One region of the Methylobacterium sp. PvR107 genome, then DNA from elsewhere that is predicted to be linked to it. Evidence: riboswitches for the same ligand, from Rfam matches in the RefSeq annotation. Region 1 holds a riboswitch; each other region holds the start of a gene.

Region 1 (3,992 bases):
CGGGTCGGGCGGCTCGGCTCCGTGGTGCCGGTATCGCCCTGGAAGATGTTCTCGGACGCGAAGTCGAGCCGGAACAGGGCGAGGCTCGTCTCAAGCCCGCTGAGCGAGCGGTTGCGCAGGCCCACCTCGTAGCCCGTGGACGGCACCAGGAACGGCGAGCGGGTGAGGGTGAACAGGGGGCTCGCGGGATCCACCGTGGCGGTGACGCCGCGCGCGTCGTTCGAGTGGAAGCCGCCGCCGTAATTCATGTAGAGCTCGGTGTCGAACCACGGACCGAGCACGAGCCCGAGCTTCGGATTGACGATCCCGTCGGTCGCCTTGCCCGAATTGGCCGGCGTGTCCGAGCGGATATCGGCGAAGTAGCCGTCGGCGCGCACGCCCACGCTCGTGCGCAGCCACTCGGTCCAGCGCACCCGTGTGTCCAGGTACAGCGCGCCGCTCGATTCCAGCACCCGGTCGTCGAGCACGCCTGAGCGGTACTGCCGGAGGGTGGTGTTGAACAGGCCGACCCGGATCGAATCCGTTCGCGTCTGCGCGCCGATTTCGACCTCCAGCGGCCGGCCGAACAGGTCGCCCTGGAAGATGTGCAGCACCTCGCCGCCGCCGAGGATGCGCTGGTCGAGTTGGTGGAACTGGTCGCCGCTGACGGGATCGTTGAGGAAGTAGGTGAAGTCGTTGAACAGGTTCATCTGATAGCGGATCAGGTAGGCCGAGGCCCGCGTCACGCCGGTCTCGTCGGTCGCGCTAAATCGCCCCGAGAGCGAGAAGCGGCTCGTGTTGCCCCCATCCGTGGGGTTGATCGTCCCGTATCGACCGAGCTGGCCCGAGACGACGGCGCGCTCCGGGATCTGGTTGGTGGCGGTCCAGCGGGCCGCGTAGGCCATGCCGGTGATCGAGAACCCATCCAGCGCCGTACCCTGGCTGTAGCGGGCCACCCCGTTGATTTTGCGCAGCGCGTCCGGAACCACCCAGGGCCCATCGTAGACCTGGGCTTCGCCTGCCAGGAGGAGGTTGCCCTCCCCGAGCGGCACGGTTGTGATCGACAGGGCCCGCTTGTAGCCGAACGAGCCGATCGAGGTCAGGGCGACGTTCTTGGCGGTCGTGTCGAGGTAGTCGATCCGCACCGAGCCCGCGGAGGCGAAGTCGCCGTCGCGCACGAAGTACGGCCCCTTGTGGAACTCCACGGCGCCGACGAGCTCCGGGATCAGGAAGTTGAGGTCGGCGTAGCCCTGCCCGTGGGCGTGGGTGCGCATGTTCACCGGCATGCCGTCGACGCTGATGGCGATGTCGGTGCCGTGGTCGAGGTTGAAGCCGCGCAGGAAGTACTGGTTGGCCTTCCCCTCCCCGCTATGCTGGGTGACGATCAGCCCCGGCACCGCCTCCAGCGCCTCGCCGGGGCGCGTCACCGGCCGGCTTTTGAGCTGCGCGCCCGTGATCACGCCGGCGCTGGCCGAGTCCACGGGGAGCAGCGGGCCTCCGATCCCGGTCGTGCCGCCGACATAGCCGGCACTCGCCGACAATCCGAGCCGTGTGGCGGCCGTCGGCTCGGCGGTCACGGAGATTTCTTCGAGCTGCGTCTCGGCGCCGGAGACGAGGCCGGGCCGGTCCTGGGCTGATGTCGCGGAGGTCAGCGCTGCGAAGGCAGCGAGGGCTGAAAGCGCGGACGGACGGGACACGGGACCTCGGGCGGCAGTGGCACGTCACCGCGAACGAGGCCGTGCCGGCCGCTTCCGCGACCGCCTCCGGCATCCCCGGGACACCCCGCCCGGCGGACTTCGCGTGTGACCACGGCAGACGGCAGGTCTCCTGGCTCGCGGGTCGCCGCCCTCGCGTCGTCTTCCCGGGCGCGTCCACCCAGTGACGTGGTGACGCGAAGGCTCACCGCTCACAGTTGCGGGGGCAGCCGCGGTTTTGGGTCGAACCCGCACCGCGTTCCCTTTTGATCCCCGAAGGGAACCGTCGCGGCCACCATCGGTCGGCTGCCCGGAGCAGGTCAACGAGCCGGGCCCGGTTCACGAGCGCTGTGGCCTGCGCACGACAGTGCTGTGCCCGCGCCTCGACCGCCGGACCGAGCCGGGGGCCTGAGCCATGCAGGTCCTCCGTCGCCACATCATCGCCGCGAACGTGCGGTCAAGCTTGACCGAAACTAGGTCGGTGAGGGGCGCCGGCCCGAGCAGCGCGGCCGCCGCATGGCGGATCGAGGCTGAAGGAGCATGGAGCGCAGATGCATGCAGGGTAGCGAGAGGACGAAGATTGCTCCTGTCCTGGGTGTCATCGCGATGACCTGCGCCCTGGGTGCCTGCAATACTGGCACGCCGGTGCTCACGACAGGGTCGATTCCGGGCCACAAGCCGCCGATGGTCGTCAGCGATGCCGAGCGCGATTGTCTCGGCCGGGCCATGTATTTCGAGTCGAACCGCAGCGACGGGGATGGGCTGATCGCCGTCGGCACCGTCGTCATGAACCGGCTGGAGAACGCGATCTTCCCGGGCGGCATCTGCGCCGTGGTCGGCCAGCCGGGACAGTTCGCCCCGGGTGTCCTGACCAAGCCGATGCAGGACAAGGACCTCCAGAAGGTCGCCGATGCGGCCGACGCCGTCCTGGCTGGCGAGCGGCACCCGAAGGTCGGGAAGGCGATGTACTTCCACACCGCGGGCCGGCACTTTCCCTACAACAACATGCATTACGTGGCTGTCGCTGGCGGCAACGCCTTCTACGAGAAGCGCAACCCGCGTTCGGCCCAGCACGGGACGGCGCAGTTGCCGGCCTCCGTCTCGACCTATGCGGCCGCGTCGGGAGCGCCCGCACCGTAGAGCCGAGCGCGGGGCAACGAGACCGCGTGCGCGCGGATCGACGTCGTCTCACCGGCCCGGCGTCTCCGGGACGTCCGGCCGGGGCGCATCGGGGCTTGTGGTTGTACAAGAGCGTCGCCAGCAATGGCGGCCCGGATCGATGCGCGTGGCAGCGCACTTTCGAAGGCCGAGACCGAACTCAGGCCTAGCCTTGAGGTTGTATGCTCGCATTCAACTGAGCGACCCCGCCGCCATGTCCAACGAGGATGGTTTCGACCGCATGGCGCGCGCGGCGATCCGAGCACATCGGCTGATGTCGTTGCACGGCACGCCGATGATGCAGCTCCTTTCGCGCTTGCTTCTGCTGGAGATCGGCCTGGAGATTGCCGCGAAACGCGAGGCGGGCGCCGCCAATGACAATCCGGAAACGTCCGATGACTCGGCCGATGACTGACGGCTTGGAAGCGGTCCGGCACCTGGGCCGTCGCCGGGTCACGGAGACGCCCGGCTCGCGATGGCTACCGCCGCCGAGGGGCAATCAGATCCGTGACCGGCGGCCGGCCGTAGCAGTTTAGGGCCGAATGCCGCTCCGGCGCCTCGTTCGATCGGACGTCACCGACGCAAAGCCATCGAATGCAGTGCCATATCTGTTGATCGACACTTCTACTCGGGCCTGCGGCATTTACACCCGCGTACAGCGGCCTAGCTTGCCGGTAGAAACTACCCACGAATCATGGGCGCCCCACCGATGATCGCCAAACGGGTAGCGCTCGCTGGCGCGCTCCTCCTGCTGAGCATCGCGCCGGCGGCCTCTCAGTTGCGCCGCCCGTTGACCTGTACGGAGGACGTGTCGGTCGGTCTGGATGTGGCGGTCGTCGCGGAGGGCGCGAAGGCGCCGCGCAAGCCCCGAACGTTTTCCCTCGTCTCCAGTGGCGGGCTGCTGACCGTGATCTCCGCTGGCCGCTCCGATTATTACGAGTGCCAACCCGCATCCCCGCGGTTGAATGAGCGCACGCCGCGCAATGCAATCAAGTGCCAGAACGGTGTCTACTTCTTGCTGATTGATCTCAACAAATTGAATTTCGTCGAGGCTCAGCTGAATCCCGAGGATCGCAACGAGGTCAAGGTCAGCTACGGCACGTGCCGCGGGTTATGACGGTCTCGGGTCGCCGTGGATCAGGATCGGGACGGCAGCGGACG
Region 2 (3,992 bases), 550 kb from region 1:
GGGCCTGCGGCCCCGCGGCGGCAGCACGGGATTTCGGTGCCCGGGCCGGTGCCGCGGCGGCGGGCGCCGCGCCGCCCCAGGGATCGCGCGCGCCGGCATCGTCGCCGCGGTTGCGGGCGGCGCGCTCGGCAGCGTCGCTGGCGCTGGTGCGCGGGCCGGTACGCGCCCGGCCGCCCGATTGGACCTTGCCGGCCTGTGGCTTACGCCCCTTCGGTCCGCCGCTTCTGGGAGGTCGTGTGTTCATGATTCCGCCGGCACCCGTCACCGCCTCGGACGGGACGTCCGGACGCATAGGCCGCGGCGTCGCGGACGTCGGGACCGATGGGGTTGCCCGGCTGTAGCATCGCCCCGGCGCAGCGGCAAAGGCGGAGGGAGGAACCGGGGCCGGCCTGGGCGGACCGGTCACGTCCGTCCGCGCCGGATGATCATCGGAGGCGGGGCGCTCGCGTCCTGAGCCTCCGAAGCGGCCAGATGGAACCTCGCCTTGGCGGCGAGCTCGCTCTGGAGGTTCTGACAGCGCTTGCGCACGTTGGCGATGTCGAACTGGGTCTGCATCTCCATCAATGTCTGCATCTCGACCCCGAACACCGTCTCGATCCGCAAGGCCAATTCCGGAGACAGCGCAGCCTCCTCATTGAGGACATCGAACAGTGTTTGACGCGGCACATCGAGCAAGCCGGCCGCGTCCATGACGGTCAAGTTGCGCGGTTCGATGATATTACGCCGCACATATCCGCCTGGATGGCCGGGATTTTCCAGTTTGTAGCTCATCACTATGATGCTCTCCCGTATTTTGCTCCAATCAAAACATCATGGTCCTGTCCGGATACTTAACCTTTGTCCGTAAAATCGTAATCATCCCATCGTCTCACGACATACCTTACATACGCAGCAACGCACTAAAGGTTACACGACACACTCATCGATATAGATGTCATCCTTTTTGGCTTTAATATAAATAAATATCGTGTTATTACACGTATATAGGCAAAAATTGCTATGAGAACATCGAATTTACAATTCCGCGGCACCTGTCAATGCGCGCGCATGGCCGTCACCATGCGGATCACCGCCGTCTAATCCACTGCATCGAGAACCAGCGGGGTCCATGGACCGCGTTGCGGCGTCGTACGGCTTGACGCGGACAAACCTTAAGGCCAAGCTTATCGTCGACGGTTCCCTTCGGGGATCAAAAGGGAACGCGGTGAGGGGCTCGCCTCGAGGCCGCGGCTGTCCCCGCAACTGTAAGCGGCGAGCCCTTCACCACCACGTCACTGGGTCGCTGACCCGGGAAGACGGTGCGAGGGCGGCGACCCGCGAGCCAGGAGACCTGCCGTCAGCCGTGGTCACACGCGAAACGCGCTGGGCGGGGTTGTCCTGGCGGGTGTCGAGACGCCCGTGCATCCGCGCGGTCGGCGAGGCCTCGTTCGCGGTGACGTGCCACAGCAAGCGCGCCCGCGACACCGATCCCGATGCCCGTCCTCACCGTATCGATCGCTTCCGGGGCCGCCACGCGCACTCACGCGCCTGTGCCCGCCGAGCTTTTGATGCGGCCGAGCAATTGTAATGTTATTACATTGCCTTTAGAACGGGTTGGCCGGCCCGCGCCGCGCATGGACCTTTCCTGCCATGTCACCATCGACCATCCGCCCGAGATCCGGCGGCAGGCCCGCACCGCTCTGCGGCGTGCTCCTCGCGCTCCTCGCGAGCCCGGCCGCCGCGCAGGACACCGTCACCCTCGACCAGCTCTCGGTTGAGGGCGAGGACGGCACGGACCGTGCCGTCCCGAACAGCCTCAACCTGCGCACCCGCGACCGGACCGCGAGCCGGATCGGCCTGACGCCCTTGGAGACGCCGGCCAGTCTCGACATCGTGTCGGGCGAGACCGCGCGGATGCGCGGCCAGGACACGATCGCCGAAGCCGTGACCCAGGACGCCACCGGCATCACAACGATTGCCGCTCCCGGCAACGGCAACGGCGCGTTCACGTCTCGCGGCTTCGCCGGCCCGAACTCGATCCAGCAGCTCTACGACGGCACGCGCTTCTACGTGGGCGCCAACACTGTCACCTTCCCGTTCGATACCTGGAACGTCGAGCGGATCGAGGTGCTGCGCGGGCCGTCCTCGGTGCTCTATGGCGACGGCGCCATCGGCGGCGTCATCAACGTGGTGCCCAAGAAGCCGGTCTTCGTGCCGATCAACACTGCCCGCGCGGTGGTCGGCACCGACGGCGTCGCGCGGCTTGCCTTCGATTCCGGCGGTGGGATCGGCCAAGCGGAGTTCGGCAACACCTTCGCGTACCGCCTCAACGTCAGCGGCAACCGCGCCGATGGCTGGATCCGCCCCGAGGGCGATTTTCGTAACCTCGCGGTCTCGGCCGCCCTGCTGTTCCAGCCGAGCCCGGATCTCGCGTTCACGCTGAGTCACGATCTCGGCTACCAAGAGCCGGCCCGCTACTGGGGCACACCGCTGGTCGAAGGCCGGATCCCGGACCTGATCCGGTTCAACAACTACAACGTCCGCGACGCGAAGATCACCTGGGTCGACAACTGGACCCAGCTCAAGACCGAGTGGTCGCCCTCGGCCGACATCACGATCCGCAACACCGCCTACCGGCTGACCAGCCGGCGCCACTGGCTCGATGTCGAGCAGTACACGTACAACCGCGGCACCGGGCTGGTGGACCGGGGCGACTACCTCGAGATCTATCACAGCCAGGAACAGGTCGGGGACCGGCTCGACGCGACGTTCCGGGGCAGCCTCTTCGGCTTTGCCAACCAGTTCGTGGTCGGATTCGACGTGAACCACATCGATTTCCGGCACACCAACAACTTCTACTTCGACCAGAATACCAGCGTGCCGCTCACCGGCTACGATCTGGGCTACTTCCCGCAGAACGGACGGGCGCGGCCGGCCTACGCCACCCAGACGAGCCAGGCCTCGGTCTTCGCCGAGGACCGGCTGATCCTGTCGGACAGGCTGGCCTTCCTTACGGGCGTGCGCCTCGACGTGCCGACGCTGAACCGGGAGGATCTGCAGTCGGGATCGCGCTTCGAGAAGACCTACCACGCCCTCGGCTACCGGTTCGGCCTCGTCTACAACCCGACGCCGGACAGCGCGCTCTACGCCCAGTACAGTTTCGCCACCGATCCGGTGAACAGCCTGATCACGCTAAATCAGTCGCTGGCCGGATTCAAGCTCGCAACCGGCGATCAGGTCGAGATCGGCGCCAAGGGGCTGGCCTTCGACGGCGCCCTGGAATGGACAATCGCGGGTTACCGGATCGTCAAGGACAACCTGATCTCGGCTGTGCCGGGCCAGCCGACGCTGTCCACGCAGGTGGGACGGCAATCCTCGCAGGGCTTCGAGCTGGCGCTCGGCTGGCTTTTCGCGCCGGGCTGGCGGCTCGACGGCAACCTCGCGCTCCTGCATGCGCAATACGACCGGTTCGATCAGACGGTGGCGGGCGCCACCGTTTCTTATGCCGGCAACCAGCCGATCGACGTGCCGGAGCGCGTGGCCAATCTCTGGCTGACCTGGGATTTTGCGCGCGACTGGACCGCGCGGGTCGGGCTCCAGAACGTCGGGCAGGTCTACAGCGACTTCGGCAACATGGCGCGGCGCCCGGCCTACAACCTCGTCAACCTCGTGCTCGACCATCAGGTCTCGGCGGAGTCGCGGCTGTCGCTGCGGGTCTACAACCTGTTTGACAAGGTCTACGCGATCTCCGGCAACGCCGTGAACGGGGTCGGCACCAACTGGCTGCTCGGGCGGCCGCGCTCGGTCGAGGTCGCCTACACGGTGACGTGGTGAGGCGATCGCGGCGGCTCGGCAAGGCGGGCCGGCGCTTCCTGCTCCTGTTCCATCGCTGGTCCGGGATCACCGCCGGGTTGCTCTTTGCCTCATGGATCGGCTCCGGGCTGGTGATGCTCTACGTGCCGTTCCCGACGCTCACCGAGGCGGAGCGTCTGGCGCGGCTTCCGCCTGTCGCT
Region 3 (3,992 bases), 1.3 Mb from region 1:
GTGAACGGGGGGCCCGGCGCGGCTTCCGCCTATCTCAACATCGGGGCGATCGGCCCCTGGCGCTTGCCGACGGGGGGCGACAGCATCAGCCCTTCGCAGCCAGTCGCGCTCACGCCCAATGACGGGACTTGGCTCGGCTTCTCCGATCTGGTCTTCATCGACCCGGTCGGCACGGGCTACAGCCGCGCGGCGGACGGCAACGGCAAGGCCTATTGGAACATCGATTCCGACGCCGCGACCCTGGCCGCAATCATCGCGCGCTACCTGCGCGTCAACGACCGGATGGCCAGCCCGAAATTCTACGTCGGCGAGAGCTACGGCGGGTTCCGCGGGCCACTCATCACCGAGAAGCTTCAGGACGATATCGGTGTCGGCCTGTCCGGGATGGTGCTGCTTTCGCCGGTTCTCGATTTCGGCTGGCTGGAGACATCGCGCGCCAATCCCTGGGGCTACGTCCTGAAGCTGCCATCCCTGGCGGCCGGTGCCCTGGAACGGGCTGGAACCGTTCCGACGCCGGCGCTTCTGTCGGATGCGGAATCCTACGCCTCGGGCGCCTACCTGGCGGATCTGCTCAAGGGCCCGGGCGACGCGGCCGCCGTGGCGCGGATGACCGAGCGGGTCGCGCCCCTCGTCGGGCTCGACGCGGCTCTCGTGCGCGCGCAGGCGGCGCGCCTGTCGACCCGCAGCGTTCAGCGCGAGATCGACCGTGCCGACGGCCGCGTGACCAGCGCCTACGACACCGGCATCACCGGCTGGGATCCCAACCCGGATGCGGCCCAGTCGAGCTTCGACGATCCGCAACTGACCGCGCTGCAGGCGCCGCTGACCAGCGCGATGCTCGACCTTTACGCGCGCACGCTGAAATGGCCCGTGCCCAACATGCGCTACGAACTCCTGAACAATGCGGTGAACCGCGGCTGGAGCTGGGGGTCGGGCCGGCAGGCGCCGGAGGTGTTGTCGAACCTCAAGAGCACCCTGGCGCTCGATGGCCGCCTGCGGGTGCTGGTGGCGCACGGCTTCACGGATCTTGTGACGCCCTATTACGCCTCGAAGCTCCTGCTCGCGCAGGTGCCGGCCTATGGAGCCGGCCGCGTCAGCCTCGCCGTCTATCCCGGCGGCCACATGTTCTACACGCGACCGGATTCCCGCGCCGCGTTCAAGGCGGATGTCGAGCGCCTCTACGCGGATGCCGTGAAGGCGCGTGACGCCGGACCGGCACCGGGCGGAGCACCCGCCGAGCGCCTCAAGGATACGCCCTGACGGTCGGGAAACTCGCGCTCTCGAGAATCCCGATCTTACCGCTTGCCACTCCGTTGTGCGCAAGCCGCCATGCGTCTACAACGGCTTCGTGACGGTGCCCCGGCGACGGGGTGAAAAGGGAATGCGGTGAGGGGCGCGAGCCTCGATTCCGCGGCTGCCCCCGCAACTGTGAGCGGCGAGCACCTGCCAGAGCGCCACCGGAGCGATCCGGGAAGGCGGCAGGCGCGCAGAGCTGCGAGCCAGGAGACCTGCCGTCACGCCAGGATCCCGGAATGCCGCCGGTGGGGCGGCTGGAGACACATTGATGACCACCTCGACCCTCGCCCCAGTCGCCGCCGGCACCCGCTCGTCCGAGCGCTCGGTCGCCGTCGCGCTCGCGGCTTTCCTGGGCCTCGGCCTCCTGTTCATGGCGGGCTTCTCGCCGGCGATTGCGCTCCACAATGCGGCGCACGACTTCCGGCACACCCAGAACTTCCCCTGCCACTGACGCCTGCGTCACAGGGATGATCATCCGGCTTCTGTCGGCGGCGCTGGCCGCCGGCTTCCTCGCGGCTGCCGTCGTGACGGGGCTCGAGCTCACGCTGACCTCGCCGCTGATCGTGGCGGCCGAGCGTTACGAGCACAAGGAACCGACGCATCAGGCGGCGATCGGCCTCCCGATCGTGCTGGCTCATGCCGGGCACGACCATGCCGCGCCCGACGCGGCGCCGGAATGGCAGCCCGGCGAAGGGCTCCCGCGCATGGCGTTCACCGCACTCGCGACCCTAGTCGGTGGCGTCGGCTACGCCCTGCTGCTCGGCGCCGTGATGCTCGCCTGCGGGCGCGATCCGACCCCGCAGGTCGGCCTCGCCTTCGCGGTGGCAGGCTTCGCCAGCGTTGCCCTTGCGCCGTGCCTCGGCCTGCCGCCGGAACTGCCCGGCAGCGAGGCCGCGCCGCTCGCCGCGCGGCAGCTCTGGTGGGTCATGACCGCCGCCGCCACCGGGATGGGCCTCTACCTGATCGGTGTCCGGCGGTCGCTGATCGCGATCCTGGGCGGCCTCGTCCTGATCGTCGCGCCGCACACCGTCGGCGCACCCGAGGCACCGGCCGGAGCGTCCGAGCTGCCGGCCGCGCTGGCCGCACAATTCGCGGCCCGCTCGCTGGCCATCAGCTTCGTATTCTGGATGCTGATCGGGCTCGGCCTCGGCTGGGCCTGGCAGGCCTTCTCGCGTGAGCCGGCAGCGAGGGCGGCCCGTGTCTGAGACCGTCCTGTATGTCTGCACCTCCTGCCGCCGGGAGGGTGACGACCCGGACGGCCCCCGGTCCGGTGCGCGCCTGCTCGATGCGCTGCGGGACCGGGCCGGCGATGCCCCGCATCTGCGGGTCGAGCCGGTGGAATGCCTGTCGGTGTGCAAGCGGCCCTGCACGGTGGCAGTCGCCTCAGCCGATCGCTGGACCTACGTGTACGGCGACATGGATCCGGCGGCCTCCGCCGAGACCATCCTCGCCGGGCTCGCCGCCTACGCGGCGACCCCGGACGGCATCGTGCCCTGGCGCGAGCGTCCGGCCGAGTTCCGCAAGGGCGTGATCGCCCGCATCCCCCCTTTCCCCGAACCCCGCCCGCGCACCGCCGGCACCCTGGAGGCCGCGGAATGACCCTCGTGAACAAGATCCCCTGCACTATCGTCACGGGCTTCCTCGGCGCCGGCAAGACGACGCTCGTTCGCCACGTCGTCGAGAATGCCAAGGGCCGTCGCCTCGCCATCCTGGTGAACGAGTTCGGCGATGTCGGCTTCGACAAGTCGTTCCTGGCCGCCTGCGGCGTCGAGGGTTGCACCGAAGAGTCCATCGTCGAGCTCCCGAACGGCTGCATCTGCTGCACCGTCGCGGACGATTTCGTTCCGGCACTGGAAACGCTGCTGTCCCGCGCCGAGCCGCCGGAGCACATCCTGATCGAGACCTCGGGTCTTGCCCTGCCGAAGCCCCTGGTCCAGGCCTTCCAGTGGCCGGCAATCCGCTCGCGGGTCACTGTGGACGGCGTCGTCGCGGTGGTCGATGGGCCGGCGGTTGCGGCCGGCGCCTTCGCGGAGGATCCGGAGGCTCTGGCCGCCCAGCGTGCGGCGGACCAGTCGGTCGATCACGACAATCCACTCGAGGAGGTGTTCGAGGATCAGCTTCTCTGCGCCGATCTCGTGGTGCTCAACAAGGCCGACCTGATCGATGCCGCGACCCGTGCCCGCGTCCGCCGCGAGGTCGAGGGGCATTTGCCCCGCGCCGTGAAGGTCGTGGAGACTGAGAACGGCGCCATCGACCCGCGCGTGCTGCTGGGCCTCGGCGCCGCGGCCGAGGACGATCTGGCCTCGCGGCCGTCGCACCACGGCGAGGGCGAGGATCACGACCACGATGATTTCGAGACCGTGGCGCTGTCGCTCCGCCCGGCCTTGACGGCAGCCGATCTTGCGGCCCGTGTCGAGAAGGCGGCCGAGGCCGGAGGGGTCCTGCGGATCAAGGGCTTTGCCGAGGTCGAAGGCAAGCCGATGCGCCTCGTTGTGCAGGGCGTCGGTCGGCGCGTGGCCCACCATTTCGACCGGCCCTGGCGGGCGGGCGAGCCCCGGGATGGCAAGCTCGTGGTGATCGGCCTGAAGGGCTTCGATCAGGGCGCGGTCGCCGCGGCGTTGGCGGGATGACGGCACTCGCACGCGCCTCCACGATCCGCGGCGGCGCGCGGTCACGCGCGGTCACGGTCTAGGGGC

What was found. A riboswitch is a leader RNA that binds a small molecule or an ion and turns the genes downstream of it on or off. The one in region 1 is predicted to bind cobalamin.
Region 2: another riboswitch for cobalamin. It lies ahead of JOE48_RS25610 (TonB-dependent receptor); the one in region 1 lies ahead of JOE48_RS28280 (TonB-dependent receptor).
Region 3: another riboswitch for cobalamin. It lies ahead of JOE48_RS22100 (CbtB domain-containing protein); the one in region 1 lies ahead of JOE48_RS28280 (TonB-dependent receptor).

The regions. Positions count from the first base shown of each region.
Region 1 is NZ_JAFIBW010000001.1:5,966,610-5,970,601, reverse strand. It holds gene JOE48_RS28280 (TonB-dependent receptor) at 1-1,676, opposite strand, end outside; cobalamin riboswitch at 1,779-1,976, opposite strand; gene JOE48_RS28275 (cell wall hydrolase) at 2,229-2,813, shown strand; gene JOE48_RS28270 (hypothetical protein) at 3,046-3,246, shown strand; gene JOE48_RS28265 (hypothetical protein) at 3,541-3,948, shown strand.
Region 2 is NZ_JAFIBW010000001.1:5,415,660-5,419,651, forward strand. It holds gene JOE48_RS25600 (RluA family pseudouridine synthase) at 1-244, opposite strand, end outside; gene JOE48_RS25605 (HigA family addiction module antitoxin) at 403-771, opposite strand; cobalamin riboswitch at 1,157-1,353, shown strand; gene JOE48_RS25610 (TonB-dependent receptor) at 1,630-3,813, shown strand; gene JOE48_RS25615 (PepSY domain-containing protein) at 3,807-3,992, shown strand, end outside.
Region 3 is NZ_JAFIBW010000001.1:4,674,118-4,678,109, reverse strand. It holds gene JOE48_RS22105 (S10 family peptidase) at 1-1,260, shown strand, start outside; cobalamin riboswitch at 1,336-1,531, shown strand; gene JOE48_RS22100 (CbtB domain-containing protein) at 1,565-1,747, shown strand; gene JOE48_RS22095 (CbtA family protein) at 1,764-2,501, shown strand; gene JOE48_RS22090 (DUF1636 family protein) at 2,494-2,895, shown strand; gene cobW (cobalamin biosynthesis protein CobW) at 2,892-3,926, shown strand.